4 regions of the Rhizobium hidalgonense genome follow, and region 1 is predicted to be linked to each of the others. Evidence: riboswitches for the same ligand, from Rfam matches in the RefSeq annotation. Region 1 holds a riboswitch; each other region holds the start of a gene.

What was found. A riboswitch is a leader RNA that binds a small molecule or an ion and turns the genes downstream of it on or off. The one in region 1 is predicted to bind thiamine pyrophosphate.
Region 2: it holds a riboswitch for thiamine pyrophosphate, as region 1 does, so the genes downstream of both, FFM81_RS01490 (YkoF family thiamine/hydroxymethylpyrimidine-binding protein) here and thiC (phosphomethylpyrimidine synthase ThiC) in region 1, are expected to answer to the same signal.
Region 3: it holds a riboswitch for thiamine pyrophosphate, as region 1 does, so the genes downstream of both, thiM (hydroxyethylthiazole kinase) here and thiC (phosphomethylpyrimidine synthase ThiC) in region 1, are expected to answer to the same signal.
Region 4: it holds a riboswitch for thiamine pyrophosphate, as region 1 does, so the genes downstream of both, thiC (phosphomethylpyrimidine synthase ThiC) here and thiC (phosphomethylpyrimidine synthase ThiC) in region 1, are expected to answer to the same signal.

What each region holds. Positions count from the first base shown of each region.
Region 1 is NZ_CP054028.1:1,439,176-1,442,378, reverse strand. Features, by position in the region: gene thiC (phosphomethylpyrimidine synthase ThiC) at 1-1,385, opposite strand, end outside; TPP riboswitch at 1,478-1,608, opposite strand; gene FFM81_RS28075 (GNAT family N-acetyltransferase) at 1,744-2,190, shown strand; gene FFM81_RS28070 (ABC transporter ATP-binding protein) at 2,354-3,203, opposite strand, start outside.
Region 2 is NZ_CP054027.1:316,969-320,171, reverse strand. Features, by position in the region: gene FFM81_RS01500 (SDR family NAD(P)-dependent oxidoreductase) at 1-703, opposite strand, end outside; gene soxR (redox-sensitive transcriptional activator SoxR) at 938-1,402, opposite strand; TPP riboswitch at 1,665-1,778, shown strand; partial or broken gene FFM81_RS01490 (YkoF family thiamine/hydroxymethylpyrimidine-binding protein) at 1,769-1,894, shown strand; gene FFM81_RS01485 (ABC transporter permease) at 1,910-2,710, shown strand; gene FFM81_RS01480 (ABC transporter ATP-binding protein) at 2,707-3,203, shown strand, end outside.
Region 3 is NZ_CP054029.1:97,038-100,240, forward strand. Features, by position in the region: gene thiD (bifunctional hydroxymethylpyrimidine kinase/phosphomethylpyrimidine kinase) at 1-344, opposite strand, end outside; gene thiE (thiamine phosphate synthase) at 341-976, opposite strand; gene thiM (hydroxyethylthiazole kinase) at 973-1,776, opposite strand; TPP riboswitch at 1,827-1,923, opposite strand; gene FFM81_RS29335 (invasion associated locus B family protein) at 2,606-3,203, shown strand, end outside.
Region 4 is NZ_CP054030.1:46,447-49,649, reverse strand. Features, by position in the region: gene thiC (phosphomethylpyrimidine synthase ThiC) at 1-1,232, opposite strand, end outside; TPP riboswitch at 1,325-1,436, opposite strand; gene FFM81_RS31405 (helix-turn-helix domain-containing protein) at 2,056-2,289, shown strand; gene FFM81_RS31400 (hypothetical protein) at 2,726-3,019, shown strand; gene FFM81_RS31395 (hypothetical protein) at 3,041-3,193, shown strand.

The DNA.
Region 1 (3,203 bases):
ATCATCGCCGCACCGATGCCGGAGGTAATATGATCATAACCGGGCGCGATATCGGTGGTGAGAGGCCCCAGCGTGTAGAAGGGCGCCTCGCCGCAAACGGCAAGCTGCTTGTCCATATTTTCCTTGATCTTGTGCATCGGCACATGACCGGGCCCCTCGATCATTACCTGGCAGTCTTTGGCCCAGGCGATCTTCGTCAGCTCGCCGAGCGTTTCGAGTTCGGCAAATTGCGCCGCATCGTTGGCATCGGCGATCGAGCCGGGGCGAAGACCGTCGCCGAGCGAGAAGGAGACGTCATAGGCCCGGCAGATGTCGCAGATCTCCTCAAAATGCTCATAGAGGAAGCTTTCGCGGTGATGATGCAGGCACCACTTGGCCATGATCGAACCGCCGCGTGAGACGATGCCGGTCACGCGATTGACGGTGAGCGGGATGTAGTGCAGCCGCACGCCGGCATGGATGGTGAAATAGTCGACGCCCTGTTCGGCCTGTTCGATCAGCGTATCGCGATAGACCTCCCAGGTAAGGTCCTCGGCAATGCCGCCGACCTTTTCCAGCGCCTGATAGAGCGGCACCGTGCCGATCGGCAGCGGCGAATTGCGGATGATCCATTCGCGGATATTGTGGATGTTGCGGCCGGTCGACAGATCCATGACCGTATCGGCGCCCCAGCGGGCCGCCCAGACCATCTTCTCGACTTCTTCGGCCATCGAGGAGGTGACCGCGGAGTTGCCGATATTGGCGTTGATCTTCACCAGAAAATTCCGGCCGATGATCATCGGTTCGCTTTCGGGGTGGTTGATATTGGCCGGGATGATCGCCCGGCCGGCGGCGACTTCCCGGCGAACGAATTCCGGCGTCACATGATCCGGAATATCGGCGCCGAAGCTTTCGCCGTCGCGCACCAGCGCGTCGGTGCTGGCCCTGCGGCCAAGATTCTCGCGAATGGCGATGAACTCCATCTCCGGTGTGATGATGCCGGCCCGCGCATAGGCGAGCTGGGTGACGGCCTTGCCGTCCCTGGCCCGCAGCGGCCGGCGCCGCCCTGGGAATTCCGGCGTCAACCGGTCGGCGCTGACGAAGCCGTTGTCTTCGGGGCGGACATGGCGGCCGTCATAGGGTTCGACATCGCCTCGGGCCAGCACCCAGTCGCGGCGCAGGGGGGGCAGGCCCTGATCGATGTGGATGTCGGCGCCTTCGATCGTGTACGGACCGGAGGAGTCATAGACGACGACAGGCGGTTCGCCCGCGGTCGGGTGGACGCTGATTTCGCGCATCGGCACGCGGATATCGCTGTGGATATCTCCCGGGATATAGATCTTCTGCGATGCCGGCAGCGGGCCGGTGGTGACGGTCGGGGTGAGATTGTTTGCGGCAATGGTCATGGTTTTGAGGCTCCAATTGCAGTTGGAGACCCAGTCAATCAGCCGGAATGATGAAAAGACGCCGGCATGGATTCCACGCGTGAATCCGACGCCTTCGAGCGCTTGCACCGTCCCTACGCCAGTATGAACTGGATCAGGTTCAACGGGTCACTGCGCCACAACAGGCAAAGCCGTATTGTCCAGCAGTATCTCAGCCCCTTGCGGGACCCCCCTGGTGAATGCCGACAACCGTAAAGCGCGGTCGCTGATTGTGTCAAGCTTACAACTTCGCGTTCCGATTATAACCTCCGTCTCGGGGCCTGTTGCGTTACCGGTCGAACTGCGGCAAATGTCGTTTCACTCAACGTCAGGTGGATTTATGTCGTTTCGGATTGAACGTCTTGCGCTAGAACATCTCAATGGCGCCGCCGCTGTACTGGTCGGTGCCTATTCGGGACCGCCATGGAACGAGAATTGGTCGCTTGAAGCGGCGGTTGAAAATGTCAAAACCGTGCTTGAAACGCCCAGATCCATCGCCCTTGCGGCCATCGACGGAGGCAAGGTGCTGGGGATTGCATTGGGTATACGACAGCGGCGCCATGCGGGTCCGGTCATTTATCTTGATGAGCTTTCGGTGCTGCCTGAAGCGCAGGGTAGGGGAATAGGGACCGCGCTCCTGTCGGCCGTTTTTGAAGCAGCAAAGGCCGAAGGATGCAACAGCGTCTGGTTGGTCTCGCAGCGAGACGGTGCCTTGTCGAAATTTTATCAGCGCTGCGGATTCGCCGTCGGCGGCAATCTTGGCCTCTACTCCAAATCGAGCGCGTAGCGGTTAGGGCTGTATTGGCCTGTCATGAGGGGGAGCGGAAGAATGCAAGGCCCGTCACCCGCTATTCCACTTTGAACAATTGGTTTTAGAGCTGAAAATTGACCTGACCTCGCCCTGAATTTCCACCCGGCGGCGATTGGGGTCTCAGTGGTTTTTTGGGCGGTCAATCCGGCCGCAACGTCTTACCCGATTCCCCATCGAATAGATGAAGCTTTCCTGGTCGGGCAGTAATCGTCGCGACCTGCCCCGGCACAAAATCGTGACGGTCGGAAAGCACCGCGACAAGCTCGCCGGACCCGTAGCGCAGGAAGACCATCGTCTCATGGCCGGTGGGTTCGGTGACGTTCACGGTCGTGTCGAGGCCGCTTTGGCTGAGCGACAGGTGTTCGGGCCGCACGCCGAGCAGCACGGCCTGTCCGTCGGTCGCCTGCGGGGTGAAACCGAGCGCAATCTCGTCGCCGGTCTCGGTGACAAAGATCGCACCGTCGGCCTTGTAGCGGCCTTTCAGCAGATTCATCGACGGCGAGCCGATAAAGGCTGCCACGAATGTATTGCGGGGACGATCGTAGAGTTCGAGGGGAGTGCCGATCTGTTCGACCTTGCCGCCCTGCATCACGACGATCTTGTCGGCCATGGTCATCGCTTCGACTTGGTCATGGGTGACATAGATCGTCGTGGTTCTCAGCCGCTGGTGCAGTTCCTTGATCTCCTTGCGCATCTGCACGCGCAGCTTGGCGTCGAGGTTCGACAAGGGTTCGTCGAACAGGAAGACTTGCGGCGATCTGACGATCGCTCGTCCCATTGCCACGCGCTGGCGCTGCCCACCCGAAAGCTGGCGCGGATAGCGGTCGAGATAGGGTACGAGGTCAAGCGTTTCGGCCGCCGCCTGCAGCCGCTGCTTGATGATATCGGCCGGCTGCTTCTGCAGACGGAGCGCAAAGACCATGTTTTCGGCAACGGTCTTGTGTGGATAAAGCGCATAACTTTGAAAGACCATCGCGATGTCGCGATCC
Region 2 (3,203 bases), on a different replicon from region 1:
CCGCCAGGAACAGATAGGCGGGAGCGCAATCCTCCGCCGTGCCGAGCCGCTGCAGGGGGATGGATTTCCGGGTTTGCTCCAGCTTTTCTCGGGAGGAATAGCGCTCGTGGAAATCCGTCTCGATCGTTCCCGGCGAGACGCAGTTGACGCGGATGCCATCCGGGGCAAGCTCGCGGGCAAGCGCCTTGGAATAGGTCGCAACGAAGGCTTTCGAGGCCGAATAGATCGAGGAGCCGGGGCTGCCGCCGGTCAGCGCCGAGATCGATACGGTGTTGACGACGGCAGCACCCTCGGCCGCCTTCAATGCCGGCAGCAATGCGCGCGTCAGCGCCACCACCGACGTCTGGTTCAACCGTATGACCGCCTCGTACTCCGCGTCGGTCAGCGTGGCAGCGGGAAAACGGCCAAGCATGGTGCCGGCATTGTTGACGAGCACATCGACCCTGTCGAAGAAACCGAGAACATCTTCGGCAAATTGCGCCGCCCCGCCGGCGGCGGAGAAATCGGCATGCAGCAGCAGCGCCCGTCTTTCCGATTCAGCCGTCAGCAGGAAATCCGGCAGGTCCCGCCCCGGCTTGCGCCCGGTATGGACGATCACCTTGGCACCGCAATCCAGGAACTGCCGAGCGACTTCGAGGCCGATGCCGCGGCCGGCGCCGGTGACGACGACATTGCGATTTTCGAACAGTCTGGGATGAAACACGAAGCCGTCCTCTTAGAGCATGACGCCGAAAAGTGTGAGCGGTTTTCGGACGACGTCATGCTCTGGCTCTAGAATTTGGAACAGGATTCAGATTTGAGGCCGACACGGCCTAAAATCATCCTGTTCTAGCGGCCAGTGCCGCCGGTTGCAGCACTCGCCCTTAACATATGAGCGCGCCGGCCGAAAGAAAGGAGCGTATCGATCTTTCCGCGGGAGCTCGTCTAAACCCCTTGCTTAGCTTTCGGTCTCCAGCAGCCGCGCCCCCGGCCCTTCCTTGCCGAGCCGGTCGCCGGGATTGCGCAGCGGACAGCTATCGACCGACAGGCAACCGCAGCCGATGCAGCCGGTCAGGCGGTCGCGCAGCAGGCTGAGCCGGCTTATTCGCGCGTCGAGATCGTCCTTCCAGCGCGCCGACAGCGTCTGCCAATCGGCGGCCGTCGGCGTGCGCCCCTGCGGCAGAGATTCGAACGCCGCCTGGATTTCGGCAAGCGGAATGCCAACCCGCTGCGCCACCTTGATGATCCCGAGCCGGCGAAGCACATCACGCCCATAACGGCGCTGGTTGCCGCGGGTGCGAATGCTCGAGACCAACCCCCTGGTCTCGTAAAAATGCAGCGCCGAGACCGCAATGCCGCTGCGTTCCGCCACCTCGCCGACCGTCAGCAGCTTGCCGAGCGGAGTTGCAGGAATCCTATCCATTGCCTCTTGACCTCAATATTGGTTGAGGTTTTATATCTCTTGCTCCAGCAATCGTAAAGCCCAATCGGGCGCTCGCACCTTATGCCGATATTGCCGCCTGAGGCAGCAAGCTGTCGTCCCGTTCCCGGCAGGTACGGGACCGCCGAGGACCACCCGAGCGGGATCCCGCTCGGGTGTTTCCCTGACATTGGGTCCCTTCCGACCACGCGGACCGGTTGGCAATTTTGCGGTTGCCGGAAGAAAAGCCGGGTGATAGTTTCCGCCGAAATAACAGGGGAGCTCCGTATCGCCGGGGCTGAGATGTGAGGCGCAAACCTCTGGACCCTTCAAAGCTGATCTGGGTAATGCCAGCGGAGCGAGGTTCAGATGGTCTCAGGCGCACAAGTGTCACTCTATCCGATGTCCGGCAATTTCGTCGGCATCATCCGCGATGCCGTCACGGCGCCCGATCCCTATCGCGACCGGCTGCGCATCGAGACCGACCATATATCCTGAAATCGAGCGCTGATGACACCGTCGCAACCTTCCCGCCTCGCCGCGCTCGGCGCCGCTCTCACCCGGGGCATACCCGCCTTGCTCGCAGGCTGCGCCTTTTTGGCGGCATGGGAACTCTATGTCGATCTTTCCGGGATCAAACCGTCCATCCTGCCGGCGCCTTCGCGCATCGTCACCCAGGGCTGGCTGAACCGCGAGGCGTTGATCGCAAATACCTGGCCGACGCTCGGCGCCACACTCGGCGGCTTCGCGCTGTCGCTGGCCTTCGCCTTCGTCGCATCGATCCTGATGGATTTCATGCCCTTCATGCGCCGGGCATTGCTGCCGATCTTCATCGCCAGCCAGACCCTGCCGCTAGTGGCGATCGCACCGCTCGTCGTCCTCTGGTTCGGTTTCGGCCTCCTACCGAAGATTCTGCTGGTGGCGCTCGTTACCTTCTTCCCGCTGCTCGTCGCCCTGCTGCAGGGCTATGAATCGACCGACCGCGACATCGCCGAATTGCTGCATTCGATGAAGGCGAGCCGCTGGCGCATTTTCCGCCTGGCACGGCTTCCCTCCGCGCTGCCCTATTTCTTCGCCGGCCTGAGGATCTCGATCACCTATGCCGTCGTCGGCGCGATATTTGCCGAATATGCCGGCGCCGCCCGCGGCCTCGGCATCTACATTCTCAACGCCAAGAACAATTTCCGTCCCGATCTCGTGCTCGCCGCCGTCCTCGTCAGCGCCGTGCTCACCCTCTGCCTGTTCGGGCTGACGCTATTGATCCAGCGCCTGCTGATGCCCTGGCAACCATCCGGGGAGCGGCGCCGATGAGCGACAGAATGGTTGAACTGCGCAATATCTCGAAATCCTTCGACGGCATGCAGGTGCTGGGCGATATTTCGCTCAACGTCGCAGACGGCGAATTCGTCTCGATCGTCGGCCCGTCCGGCTCCGGAAAATCGACGGTGCTGCGACTGCTGACGCAGGCACTTCGTCCCGATTCCGGCGCACTGCTTTTCAACGGCACGCCACTGGAACAGGCACCGCATGCCTTCGCCTTCATGCCACAGCGCGATGCGCTGATGCCCTGGCGCCGGATCATCGACAATGCGGCACTTGGCCTCGAGGTGCGGGGCATGGGCCGACGGGCTGCCCGCAATGTTGTGGCGCCCCTGTTCGAAAGCTTCGGTCTTGCCGGCTTCGAACACCATTATCCCTCCGAACTGTCAGGCGGCATGCGCCAGCGCGCCGCCCTGCTGCGCACCGTCGTCCAGACCCAGGACATGCTGCTGCTCGACGAACCGTTCGGCGCGCTCGACGCGCT
Region 3 (3,203 bases), on a different replicon from region 1:
ATCACCGGGTCGATGACGACAGGGATGGCGCGCCGGTCGGCCGGTGCTGCAGCCAGAGAGGCGGAAAGGGCTGCGGCGACGGCCTCGGCGATGCCGGCATTGGCGATCATGCCGATCTTGACGGCATCGACGCGTACATCGGCAAAGACGGCATTGATCTGGTCGGCGACGAATTGCGGCGGCACCAGATGCACCCCGCTGACACCCTGGGTGTTCTGCGCCGTCAGCGCCGTCAGCACCGCCATGCCGTAGACGCCGCGGGCGGAAAAGGCCTTGAGATCGGCCTGGATGCCGGCGCCGCCCGAGGGGTCGGAGCCGGCGATGGAGAGGACGTTGCGGATCATGCGCGGGCCTTTCGGACTTCTGCGGCGATGCGGCGTGTCGCCGCTTCTGGGTCCGGCGTGCCTGCGATCGCTGAGACCACGGCAAGCCCCTTGGCGCCGGCGGCAAAGACTTCGGCCACATGCTCCGCCTTGAGGCCGCCGATCGCCACCGACGGCACCGGCGAGGCAGTCACCAGCCTCGCCAGACCGTCAAAACCGATCGGCTGCTTGTGGTCGGCCTTGGTCGGCGTCGCAAAGACCGGTCCGACGCCGGTATAATCGACCAGGCTGGGATCGACGGCAGCGGCAAGCGCTTCGGTCTCGACCGACAGGCCAAGGATCATCTCGGGGCCGATCATCCCCCGCGCCGTCAACGCATCCATATCCTCCTGGCCGATATGCAACCCGTCGGCACCGATGGCGATTGCCGCCTCGACATCGTCGTTGACGATCAGCAGGGCGCCGGTGCCATCGAGCGCCTGTTTCAAGGCGCGGCCGGTCTCAACCATCGCGGTGGTACCGGCCCGTTTGTCGCGCAACTGCACCATCGTCGCGCCGCCGGCAACGGCAAGGCGGGCGGTCTCGACCATGCCGATCCCGGCACAGAGTTCGGGATCGAGGACGAGATAGAGCGAAAGATCGAAATGCTTCATGCGGCCGATATCCTTGCTCTGGCGTCGAGTGTTTCGGCGTCGAGCGCGTTGAGCGCATCGAGGAAGCGCCAGGCGAAGGAGCCGGGCCCGGCGGCACCGAGCGCTGCCTCCTCGCCGGCGATGGCGAAGGTTGCAAGCGCTGCGACCGTCGCGCCGAACAGATCGTCCGGTGCGGTCGCAGCAAAGGCGCCGACCAGGCAGGTGAGCGAGCAGCCGAGCGCAGTGACCTGCGGCATCAGGGCCGAGCCGCCCGTTATGCGCACTGCCTGCTGACCGTCGGTGACGAAATCGACAGCGCCGGTCACGGCAACCACTGCCTGCTGCCGCTCAGCCAGCCATCGCGCCGAACCTTCGGCCTGCTCGACCGGGTCGCGGCTGTCGACGCCCTGGCCGCGGCTCTCGCCGCCGGCAAGGGCGATGATCTCCGAAGCATTGCCGCGGATGATCGACGGCTTGAGTGCCAGCAGACTGGCGACCGCATCGCGGCGGAACGCCGTGGCATAATGGGCGACCGGATCGAGCACCCAGGGTTTGCCGGCGGAGGTCGCCGCCTTCGCCGCCGCCCGCATGCCGTCGATCCATTGCGTCGACAGCGTGCCGATATTGATGGTCAGCGCATTGGCGATACCGGCGAATTCGCCGGCTTCCTCGGCCGCATGCACCATCGCCGGCGAGGCGCCGGCGGCCAGGAGAACATTGGCGGCGACATTCATCGCGACGTAATTGGTGATGCACTGAACGAGCGGCGGCTTGTCGCGCATCGCCTTCAGCATGGCTCCTGGCGTGGTCCTGGTCTGCATGTGGCCCCTTTCAGGCGGGGGCGGGCACGGGGCAATTCGTGCGGGCAAAACCGCGACCCCGAGCGACTCCCTCCGCCGGCATTATCCGGTTCAGGTTCGAAGGGTGCTTCTCAGCCCGTCTTCCGACGAACGCCCCTGTCTCTCATCACGTTCTTTTTCGCAGAGAACGGGGCGGATGTCATCTCGAAAATGACAGTCCTGCGGCTGCGCCGCGCGTGAAATCGTTCCCTGCAACTCGGCCTTTCACGAGAGAGGAAGGATCAGCATCGCCGATTCGCGGCTAACATGATTTTCCCGAATGTTATCGGCGGATTCCATTCCGAGCAACGCCGGCATTACCGTTTCGCCATTCGGTTGTGCTCTCTTTTTACGAAAGAACAACAATAGCAACCGGTGGTGCAATGAATTTCTAAAATACATCTCTGTATTTGCGCGCAGTATTGGAAATGATCCCAGCGCCTGGGAACGTCTCTTCTTCAAAATGAGTGCGGCTCATCTTCCGCAAAATCCTATGGATTTCCGATAGCGCGGAATTATTCATCCCGTCCGCCTATGCGCCTGATTTTCAATGAGAACGAGCTGATGGCCAGCTTCGCGTAAGTTGCGTGTCGTCTCCTATGCCTCGCCACTCGGTTTCATTCTAATTTTGGAATCGGCGGGCGATGTCGTCGAGAGTGGGGTCTCGGGCAGACTGGACGGAATCTCCCAGAACGCGAAGTAAATACCTAACGCAAACTTTACCGTGCTGACACGTTAAGGTTGACCGAGGTGCGGATTGTAGCGATATGACTGGCCACGTGAATAAAATCTTCCTGAAGTTGCATTTTAAATGAGATACTTTTCGAAAAGCGGCATGAAGCGGGGCCTCCGGACGATCGCCCCGGCTTTGATATATATTGTTTGTGCCAATCCGTCTTTTGCGCAGTCTGCCGTTCCAGCGGATCAAGAACAGGTGCAGGCGCCGGCCCAATCGGCGCCGACAATAAGATCACAGAAATTCGACGACTGGTATTATCGCTGCACCGGTGCTGAAGGCACCGAGGCCTGCGAGGTCGCACAGGTCGCGCAAGTCGCCAAGGACGGCAAGCCGGTCAATATCCTGACGCTGGCGATTTCAGCATTGCCGGCCGGCTCCCAAGGCAAGGCCGACAAGGGCAAGCCGCCGCTGGTGCTGACTGCCCTTCTGCCGCTCAACGTCTTCCTGCCCTCGGGCCTGTCGATCAAGGCGGACGGCAAGCCCGTCGCCAGGCTCGATTACCGAAACTGCAACCAGACCGGATGCTGGGCGCAGTTGGCGCTGGATACCAAGACGGCCGCGGCGCTGAAAAAGGGCGCGAGTGCCGAAGGGCTGGTGCGGCTGATGAACGGCCAGGACGTCAATATCCGTTTCTCGCTGAAAGGGCTGAAACCGGCCCTCGACGAACTCC
Region 4 (3,203 bases), on a different replicon from region 1:
CCTTCGATCATCACCTGGCAGTCTTTCGCCCATGCGATCTTTGTCAGCTCTCCCAGTGTTTCCAGCTCGGCGAACTGCGCCGCATCATTCGCGTCAGCGATCGAGCCGGGGCGCAGGCCATCGCCGAGCGAGAAGGAGACGTCATAGGCGCGGCAGATGTCGCAGATCTCATCGAAATGCTCGTAGAGGAAGCTTTCGCGGTGATGATGGAGACACCACTTCGCCATGATCGAGCCGCCGCGCGAGACAATGCCGGTGACGCGGTTGACAGTGAGCGGGATGTAGTGAAGCCGCACGCCGGCATGGATGGTGAAATAGTCGACGCCCTGTTCGGCCTGTTCGATCAGCGTGTCACGATACACCTCCCAGGTCAGGTTCTCGGCAATGCCCTCGACCTTCTCCAGCGCCTGATAGAGCGGCACGGTACCGATCGGCACCGGCGAATTGCGGATGATCCATTCGCGGATGTTGTGGATGTTGCGGCCGGTGGAGAGATCCATGACCGTGTCAGCGCCCCAGCGGGTCGCCCAGACCATTTTCTCAACCTCCTCCGCCATCGATGAGGTGACGGCCGAGTTGCCGATATTGGCGTTGATCTTCACCAGAAAATTGCGACCGATGATCATCGGTTCGGCTTCCGGATGGTTGATGTTGGCGGGGATGATCGCCCGACCCGCCGCCACTTCCTGCCGGACGAATTCCGCCGTCACATGGTCCGGAATTTGGGCGCCGAAACTTTCGCCGCTGCGGACCATGGCTCCGGCCCTCGCTTTGCGGCCGAGATTTTCGCGGATGGCGATGAACTCCATTTCCGGCGTGATGATACCGGCGCGCGCATAGGCGAACTGGGTGACGGCCTTGCCGTCCTTTGCGCGCAGCGGCTGGCGTAGCGCGGGGAATTCGGGCGTCAGCCTTTCGCCGCTGGCAAAGCCGTTGTCTTCGGGACGGACATGACGGCCCTGATAGGCCTCGACGTCGCCGCGGGCGAGAACCCAGTCACGTCGCAGTGAGGGCAGCCCTTGTTCGATGCGGATCTCGGTGCCCTCGATCGTATAGGGGCCGGAGGAGTCGTAGACGACGACGGGCGGCTCGCCCGATGTCGGATGCAGGCTGATTTCGCGCATCGGCACGCAAATGTCGGGATGGACGTCCCCCCGAATGTAGATCTTCCTGGATGCCGGCAAGGGGCCGGTGGTGACGGATGGGGTGATATTCTTTGCGGCGATATTCATGGTTTGAGGCTCCAAGTTTTCGATTGGAGACCCAGTCCTCAGCCGGAATGATGAAAAGACGCCGGCACGGATTCGACGCGTGAATCCACTGCCTTCGAGCGCTTGCACCGTCCCTACGCCAGTATGAACTGGATCAGGTTCAACGGGTCACTGCGCGCGATAGCAGTATCTCAGCCCCTTGCCGGGACCCCCCTGGTGAATGCGAAAAAGGGTAGAGGCTTGCCGAGGGAGCTGTCAAGCGACAACTGCAATGGCGTAGGGACAGGTTACACACAGGCTATCGTGCGTGGAGCCCGCGATCAAACGAATGGAATACCGGCAGCAAGATTTTACTTTCCTACCATCTTTCGATGCCGTGATGGTTCACACCTGTTGAAGCCTATGTACCCGAGCCGTCCTTTGCTGGCGTCGAATTCATGTCGTCCATGATATCCTCGGTCGGCTCGCCGATCTGATTTGCAAGCGTTCGACTGAGACGGCGCTTCCATCCCGACATATGGAAACCTGATAGATGTTGATTTCAAAGAAGGCACGCGAAGCTGCTCGTCTTCAGTCCAAGCCCTGTACTCGATTACGGCGATCAATGTCGATTGCAGCAAGACGTCACTCTACTAGCGGGCGCCAATGATGATCGCAGGGAAAGGTTGACCCCCGGAGGCAAGGGTCGTCCACTCCTTCACCACGTTAGACCTGTACTCCATCGCACAAACTGCTAAAAAGAGCGCCCGCGGAAATCGGAGAAATCCACCCCTGCCGGACGCGGTCGGTAGCGGTGGAACTAGAAACCTTTTGTTTTCCGGCCGCCAGAAGGAAGCTTAAAGACATGAACATGGCCTCGAAGATTGCGAAATCCCCTGCTGTCCCATCCATCGGCGCCCTGCTTGCAGAGGCTCGCCAGGCTCGCGGCTATTCTTTGGACGACCTCGCAGAAACCACCGGTCTGACCGTGGCCGAGGTGACAGCTCTTGAGAACGACGCGGATTTTGACGCCTCAAGGATACGAAGGACCGCGGCCGCTCTAGGAGTTAGGCAAAATCTGAAGCACGCGTCGCGCTGAACTCGTACGCAGCTGACCTAAGGAGGGCGCCTGCAGCAACTCACCGGGTACAGGACGCGCTTAGTGGGAAGCCCTTCAACGCCCCTAAGGTTTATAGGGCCATCCAGGCTTCAGACTCAGTCGGGCTGGACGCTTCCGCCTAGTTGGCTGGCCCGAATGAATTGGCTAGCGCCTGAGTCATTCGTCGCGCCCTTGCTGTGTAGAGACAGCTTGCCGACTGCGATTGGTGTCGCGATCATCGTGGCACGGTGATCAATCAGCGATCTCACGATTTTATTCTTCCAGCAATCGCAACACTGGCGGCGCGCCATATGCGCGGAATTATCAAAAGGCATTCTCGAGGGGAAGCAGCGAACATATATTCGCGGCGGCCAATCCTGTTCGTAAACGCTGTTCCGGTCCCACGTTGTTCTTGCCGCACTAATCTGTGATGGGATTGGCGGCACTGGTCAACAACGAGCTGTACAGGGACCTGTACACGCCCACGAGCCTTGCCAGACTTGCTGTTGCGGGCCAGTCGAAGCAACGGTGGGGGCCGGCATTGCATTGGGGAATCAGCGTGAACGCCAAGGCTCAGCAAAAGATGATCGTCATCCGCGCAATTCTCACGGTGATCTGCTTCGCAGGCGGTTTCGTTGTTCCTCTTCTCTTCCTTCTGGCTGCCTTCTTCGCCTCGACGATTTACAACATCGTGGATCCGAAGCCGGACCCTCCGGTCGACGCCTGGTAGGCTCGGCGTTGGACGGCGACATTGGAAGATCCGGATCGGAAGAGCTACTTCCTGCCGTTCTGTGAATCACCGGCCGAAGAAGCGTTTCTCGAAGCGAGGATCGCGGATTACAAGTTGCTGCCGCGCAGTGGCGTGCTGTTCGGCTCGGGTCTCTTATTGAACCTGCAGGTCTAGCACAAGCCGT